DNA from 3 places in the Mesorhizobium sp. BR1-1-6 genome. Region 1 is predicted to be linked to each of the others. Evidence: riboswitches for the same ligand, from Rfam matches in the RefSeq annotation. Region 1 holds a riboswitch; each other region holds the start of a gene.
What was found. A riboswitch is a leader RNA that binds a small molecule or an ion and turns the genes downstream of it on or off. The one in region 1 is predicted to bind cobalamin.

Region 1 (2,255 bases):
GCCGCCCTCGAGCAGGCTGACGAGCCGGTTGCCGCTGTGGCGCGCCGCGCGCTGCATGAGTTGGCCGGTCGCCCAGTCGAAATCATCCTCGGTCAGGTTGATCTCGGCCAGCGGGTCGCGATGATGCGCATCGAAGCCGGCCGAAATGATGATCAGGTTGGGTGCAAAATTGTCGAGCGAGGGCAGCACGCGCGACAGGAAGGCATCGCGGAACGCCTCGCTGCCGGTCTGCGGCGCAAGCGGCGCGTTGACGATGTTGCCGGCGCCGGTTTCGTTCTTTGCTCCGGTGCCCGGGTAGAGCGGCATCTGGTGCGTCGAGCAATAAAGCACGGACGGATCGTCCCAGAAAATATCCTGCGTGCCGTTGCCGTGATGCACGTCCCAGTCGACGATGGCGACACGTTCGATATCGTGTTTGTGCTGTGCATAACGTGCGGCGATGGCCGCCGTGTTGAACAGGCAGAAGCCCATCGCGGTCGCTTTCTCGGCATGATGGCCGGGCGGCCGGGCGGCGACGAAAACGTTGTCTGCCCTGCCGGCAAAGACGTCGTCGACGGCGGCGTTGGCGGCGCCGATCGCGGTGATCGCCGCCTGCCAGCTCTTCGGGCTGGCCGTTGTGTCGGCATCGATGCGGGCGATGCCCGTCTCGGGAATGGCGGCGCGTACCCGCTCGACGAAATCCTCGGGATGCGCGTAGAGAATGGTGGCCTCGTCGCCTTCCGGCGCCTCGAGGCGGTCGAGCGCGGCAAAAGCCTCGTCGTCGAGCACGCGCTCGATGGCGCGCAAGCGGTCCGGCCGCTCCGGATGGCCGGGCGGCGTGATGTGCTCAAGGAAGATCGGATGGGTGTAGAGACGAGTGGCCATGCCCCCTATCTAGTGCCCCGGCGCGGCGATGGCCATGCGTTGCGGCCTGATGGCTGGGGAAAATCGCGCCTGCGTCCATTCGCGTCGCCGCGGGGATTGGCGGCGCAGGGGCTTCGTCGTAAAGTCCCGGCCACTGCCTGGTGCCCGCCGCGAGCGGGAGAATCGGGAACACGGTTTGATACCGTGGCGTGCCCAACGCTGTAAGGGGGACCGCGCCGGTAAATGCCACTGTCGATGACGGGAAGGCGCCGGATGCGGGTTGATCCCGAGCCAGAAGACCGGCCTGGCAGGCATCGTCATCCGCATGGTCAGGCGGACGGCAGTTGATTGCAATCGCAAGGGGACAAGCGATGCCGGACAATATGACCATCCCCGTGGGTGACGGATTCGACCAGATGGCGCGCGATGCGGTCTACCGCGCCATGTTCACGCGGCGCGATGTTCGCAGCCATTTTACATCAGAGGCCGTCGACGACGAGGTCTTGGCGCGGCTGCTGCTTGCCGCCCATCACGCGCCATCGGTCGGCTTCATGCAGCCATGGAATTTCATCGTCATTCGTGGCACCGAACGACGGGAACAGGTGCGCGACCTGTTCCTCGCGGCGCGCGAGCAGGAATTGCCGGCGATCGAGGAAGAGCGGCGGGCGCTCTACCGCAAGCTCAAGCTGGAAGGCATCTGCGAAAGCGCGCTCAACATCTGTATCACCTGCGACCGCCGACGCTCACAGGGTTCGCCGCTGGGACGCTGGCACAATCCCGAGATGGATCTCTACAGCACGGTCTGCGCGGTGCAGAATTTCTGGCTGGCGGCGCGCGCCGAAGGCGTCGGCGTCGGCTGGGTCAGCATTATCGAGGCGCAGGCGTTGAAAGACCTTCTGTCGATTCCCGGGCATGTGACGCCGGTGGCCTATCTCTGTGTCGGCCGTGTCTCGGAGTTCGCGCCGAAACCGGACCTCGAAACACATGGCTGGGGGCGGCGGCTGCCGCTGCCCGAGCTGATCATGAGCGAGACGTTTTGCGGACAGGGCGAAGTTCCGCTCAAATCAACGATCGCACGCCTCAAGGCGGCAACATGCGAAAAGTCTGACAAACCCTTGATTTGATTGCCGATACGGCATGCGCAGCGCGCTGCCGGCGGCCTGCCGTCGTCAGGCGGCTCCGGCATCCTTCCTCAACAATCCTTCGAGCAGTTGCTTGAATGCCGCCACCACGGTCTTCGACGTCGCTTCCGGGTCGTTCGAATTGGCGATCCGCTGCGCCGCCTGGCTGCTCGCCCCGTTGATCAGCCGTGCCGCGGTCTCGGGGTCTACGCCCGGGACAACCACCCCGTCGCCCTGCAGCGTCGTCAGGTGATCGGTCATCGACGCGACGCAGGCATTGGCGTTCGGCCA
Region 2 (2,255 bases), on a different contig from region 1:
GCACCAGCCGCGACAGGTCCTTGTGGACGCCAGGACAATGAAGGCACTCGTTGAAGTTCTCCCAAAAGACCTTCCAATTGCAGTTCATCACCTTGCGCAGCGCATGGCCGGTGACCAGCGCCTCCAGCGGCCAACTGCCAAGATTGCCGGAGGCGGGGTCGAAGGAGGCCTGCGCCGAGCCGGCCGCATCCTTTTGCAGGTTGATGAACACGAAGCCGCGCCACACCGAAAGTGCGACGCCATAAAGCGGATGATCGGCCTTGTCGAAGCCGTCCGGCAGCGATTTCGACGGCACGCGCACGAGGTCGCCGCGAAGCGAATAGGACCAGGCGTGGTAAGGGCAGGTGATCAGTCGCGCCTTCAGTCGGCCCTCGCTCACCTGGCAGAGCTGCGAGCCGCGATGCCGGCAAGTGTTGTGGAAAGCGCGCAACTCGCCGGTTTCGTCGCGCAGCAAGACGATCTCCTGTGTGCCGACGCGGAAGGTGCGGAAATCCAGGGGGTGGGCCAGCTCGGCCTCGCGGCAGACGAGCAGCCAGCTCCGATACCAGATGGCGTCGAGATCCTGTTGATAGGCGCCTGCATCCCAATAGGCCGCCGACGGCAACGTCGCTTCCGCCCGGGTCAAACCATTGTGGGATGCGGGGTTGCTCGAGCTGGGCTGCATGGCTGGCTTCCTGTGATGCGCGCAAGCCGACACCTGGCCGGCAAGATTGTCAATTGGGGCATCGGCGGTTCCAGGACAGCACGGCGTATTCGCGATGGTTGCTGGCGGAATTTGGTTTGCCGCGAGCGCCGATTCTGCCTATAGTCCAGTCTGTCGTCGGTTCCGTTTGGAACCAAGAGGGAATGCGGTGCGGGCTGACCTGTCGCCCAAAGCCGTCGCTGCCCCCGCAACTGTGTGCGGTAGTCCTCTCCATATGCCACTGAAGATTTTCTTCGGGAAGGTGGGGAAGGGCGCTGATCCGCGAGCCAGGAGACCTGCCGGCGACAGGAAACTGACTTCGATGCCCTCGGGTGGAGGGTGAAAGGACAAGGCATGAATACCGCTTCCGTCTCTCTCGGCGCCTCCGTCTCCTCGCAATCGCGCCTCATGCAGCTTGCGCTCGCGGCGCTGCTCGGCCTTTTCGTTGTCGGCTTTGTCGGGTTCTCGCATATCGATGCGGTCCACAATGCCGCCCACGACTATCGCCACTCGATGGCGTTTCCCTGCCACTGATAGGGATTTGACATCATGAACCTGTTTCGCAACGTCGTGTTCATCGCGGCGATCGCAGGGCTCGTGGCAGGTGTCGTTCTCGCCTGCATGCAGGCCTATGCCACCGTGCCGTTGATCCTGAAGGCGGAAGTCTACGAACAGGCCGGCGGCGGCCACCACCACGACCATACCGCACCGGCCCCGACCGACAACAACGCCATGAACTCTGCCGCCCCGGCGGGCAATGCCATGAGCTCCGCCGCGCCGGCAGCCGCTGAAGCTGTTCCGGCTGAAGAGGAAGGCTGGGCGCCGGCCGACGGCTTCGAGCGCTTCGCCTTCAGCGTGCTTGCCAACATCGTCACCGGCATCGGCTTCGCGCTGGTTCTGGTCGCGGTTTCGGAATTCGCGGGCGGCATCGGCAATTGGCGCCAGGGCGCGTTCTGGGGCCTGGCCGGCTTTGCCGTATTCACGCTGGCACCCGGCCTTGGCCTGCCGCCGGAACTGCCGGCGATGCCGGCGGCCGACCTGACGGCACGCCAGATCTGGTGGTGGGCCACCGTGGCGGCGACCGCGGCCGGCATCGGCCTGATCGCCTTCCGCAAGTCGCTGCCGCTTGCGGTCCTTGCCGTCTTGCTGATCATCGCGCCGCATATTGTTGGCGCGCCGCAGCCCGACAGTTTCGAGACTCTGATCCCGGAAGGACTGCACCATCAGTTCGTGGTGGCGGTGACAGTGACCAACCTGGTGTTCTGGTTGGTGCTCGGCGTCGCCGTCGGCGTGGTGCGCGGGCGCTTCACCGGCACGGCGAGCAGCCTGCGCGACAGCTTTGCCTGATCGCGGCAAGCTGACTTTCATCATTGGCGGCGCGCGCTCCGGCAAGAGCGCGCACGCCGAGACGCTGACGATGGCCCTGCCACCGCCCTGGGCCTATATCGCCACGGCGCAAGCCTATGATGACGAGATGAGGGAGCGTATCGCATTGCACCGGTCGCGGCGCGGTAAAGGCTGGACGACCATCGACGCATCGCTTGACCTTGTCGGAGCGCTGGAAGCCTTGCCG
Region 3 (2,255 bases), on a different contig from region 1:
GGTTTTATCAACGAAGCCAGTGGCTACGCGGTGACACCGCAAGTCATGCGGTCGAAGGATCCGCCGACCGCGATTATCTTCAACAACGACTCGATGGCGCTCGGCGGCTGCAAAGCGCTCGCCGAAATGGGGATCAAGCCCGGGCAGGATGTCGCGGTGATCGTCATCGTCGACACGCCGCTCTGCCGTTATTTCTCGCCGGCGCTGACCGGCTTTCGTCCGAGCCTTGACCCGATGGGGCGGCGGCTCGGCGAAATCCTGCTCGCCTCGCTCCCGGCTTTCGCCGGCGCGAAAGGGCCAGAGATCATTCGCGAGGTCTGGCCGCTGGAACTGGTGGCGCGCGATAGTGATTGACCACACGTTTGTATCGTTATAACAGAACATGCATCGACCTTGCCTCGACGCTGCCTGCATCCTAGGCTGCGACTCGTGATGGTCCCCGCGCCGCAAGGCGAGGGGTGAAAAGGGAACATGGTGAGGCCCGATTTTCGGGTCGAAGCCATGGCTGCCCCCGCAACTGTAAGCGGCGAGCAAAATCCGAGAAGCCACTGGCCGGCAAGGCTGGGAAGGCAGGATGGCGCAACGACCCGCGAGCCAGGAGACCTGCCATCTGCATGGGTTGACCGGACGGGGTGTGCCGGGAGGAGACGCGGGGTTCGGTCTTGTCGACCGGTTCAAGCCAGCTTCCTTCCGTCGCCATTTTTGAAAGTGACGGAAGTTGGACGGCTCCATCGATCGCATTCACTGCATTCCCATGCATCGCATCATCGTGTGCACGCTTTGCCGCGATATCGCCACCGAGGTGAATTCAGGCCAGCGTCCGGCAGGATTGGCAAGCAAGACGCTGGCCCGTATTCCGGCAGGCCCTGCAAGGAATTGCCCATGACCGCGCCGCTTCTCGATGCCCGCGACCTGGCCGCAGCGGCGGATGGCCTGCATCTGGTGTATCCGGTCAGCCTTTCGGTGGCGGCGGGCGACCGTCTCGCCATCATCGGTCCCAACGGCGCCGGCAAGACGACATTGCTGCGCATGCTATCGGGCATGCTGAGGCCGAGTTCGGGCGAAGTGAAGCTAACCGGGCGCTTGCTGGACAGGATTTCGACCGCCGAGCGGGCGCTGCACATCGCCGTCGTCGGCCAGACCGATCAACCGGATCCACGGCTGGCGGTGATCGACTATGTCGAGCTCGGCCGGGTTCCGCATACCGGCCACAGGCACAGGAGCGAGGAACGCGACATTGTCGTCGAGGCGCTGCGCCGGACCGGGCTGTTGCCGCTGCTTGGCCGCACCATCGGCTCGCTGTCGGGCGGCGAGCGCCAGCGCGCCCAGCTTGCCCGCGCCATCGCGCAGGAGCCGAAGATCCTGTTCCTCGACGAGCCGACCAACCATCTCGACCCGCGGGCGCGCAGCGAGTTGCTCGAACTGGTTGCAGGCCTCGGCATGACCGTGATCGCGGTGCTGCACGATCTGGCGCTGGTGACGCCTTTCGCCACCAGGGTCGCGGTGATGAGCCATGGCCGGTTGCATGTGCTGGCGCCGCCACGCGAAGCACTCACCCAGCAGCTGATCCGCGAGATCTTCGGTATCGAGGTCTTTAGGTTGCGCCACCCGACGGAGGACCGCGAGCTGACGGTGTTCGAGGTTCCGAACCGTGCCGCGCCATCTTCGTGATCGAAGCCATTTCCGGCAGATCCTGTTCAACAAGGAGCAACATCCGTGAAACGCCTTGCCGTGTCTCTTGCCTTCTCCCTGCTCGGCTCTACGGCCTTCGCCTTTCCGGTGACGGTCGACAGCTGCGGCAAGCCGCTGACCTTCGACGCGCCTCCAAAGCGCGCCGTCATTCACGATCTCAACATGGCCGAGATGGCCTTCGCACTGAAGCTGCAGCCGTCGATCGTCGGCCTGACCGGCATCACTGGATGGTACAAGGTCACTCCCGAATTCAAGGCCGAACAGAGCTCGATCCCCGAACTGGCGCCCAAATATCCGACGCTGGAAAACCTGGTCGCTGTCGAGCCCGACTTCTTCTTCGCCGGCTGGTATTACGGCATGAAGCCGGGCGGCGAGGTGACGCCCGATACGCTGGCGCCACACGGCATCAAGACCCTGGTGCTGACGGAAAGCTGCGTCCATCTCGACAAGAACCGGCCCGCCGCTTCGATGGACCTGCTCTATGGCGATGTCGAGAAGCTGGGCAAGATCTTCGGCAAGGAGGCCGAAGCGGATAAGCTCGTCTCCGGCTGGAAGGCGCAGCT

Region 2: it holds a riboswitch for cobalamin, as region 1 does, so the genes downstream of both, LB545_RS13395 (CbtB domain-containing protein) here and bluB (5,6-dimethylbenzimidazole synthase) in region 1, are expected to answer to the same signal.
Region 3: it holds a riboswitch for cobalamin, as region 1 does, so the genes downstream of both, LB545_RS18835 (ABC transporter ATP-binding protein) here and bluB (5,6-dimethylbenzimidazole synthase) in region 1, are expected to answer to the same signal.

Annotation. Positions count from the first base shown of each region.
Region 1 covers NZ_JAIUHZ010000004.1:214,848-217,102, reverse strand. Annotated here, with positions in the region: gene LB545_RS11035 (histone deacetylase family protein) at 1-864, opposite strand, end outside; cobalamin riboswitch at 986-1,166, shown strand; gene bluB (5,6-dimethylbenzimidazole synthase) at 1,215-1,967, shown strand; gene LB545_RS11025 (TetR/AcrR family transcriptional regulator) at 2,013-2,255, opposite strand, start outside.
Region 2 covers NZ_JAIUHZ010000005.1:289,990-292,244, reverse strand. Annotated here, with positions in the region: gene LB545_RS13400 (aromatic ring-hydroxylating oxygenase subunit alpha) at 1-664, opposite strand, end outside; cobalamin riboswitch at 805-1,001, shown strand; gene LB545_RS13395 (CbtB domain-containing protein) at 1,037-1,216, shown strand; gene LB545_RS13390 (CbtA family protein) at 1,232-2,029, shown strand; gene cobU (bifunctional adenosylcobinamide kinase/adenosylcobinamide-phosphate guanylyltransferase) at 2,022-2,255, shown strand, end outside.
Region 3 covers NZ_JAIUHZ010000009.1:111,403-113,657, forward strand. Annotated here, with positions in the region: gene LB545_RS18830 (LacI family DNA-binding transcriptional regulator) at 1-354, shown strand, start outside; cobalamin riboswitch at 417-626, shown strand; gene LB545_RS18835 (ABC transporter ATP-binding protein) at 883-1,671, shown strand; gene LB545_RS18840 (ABC transporter substrate-binding protein) at 1,717-2,255, shown strand, end outside.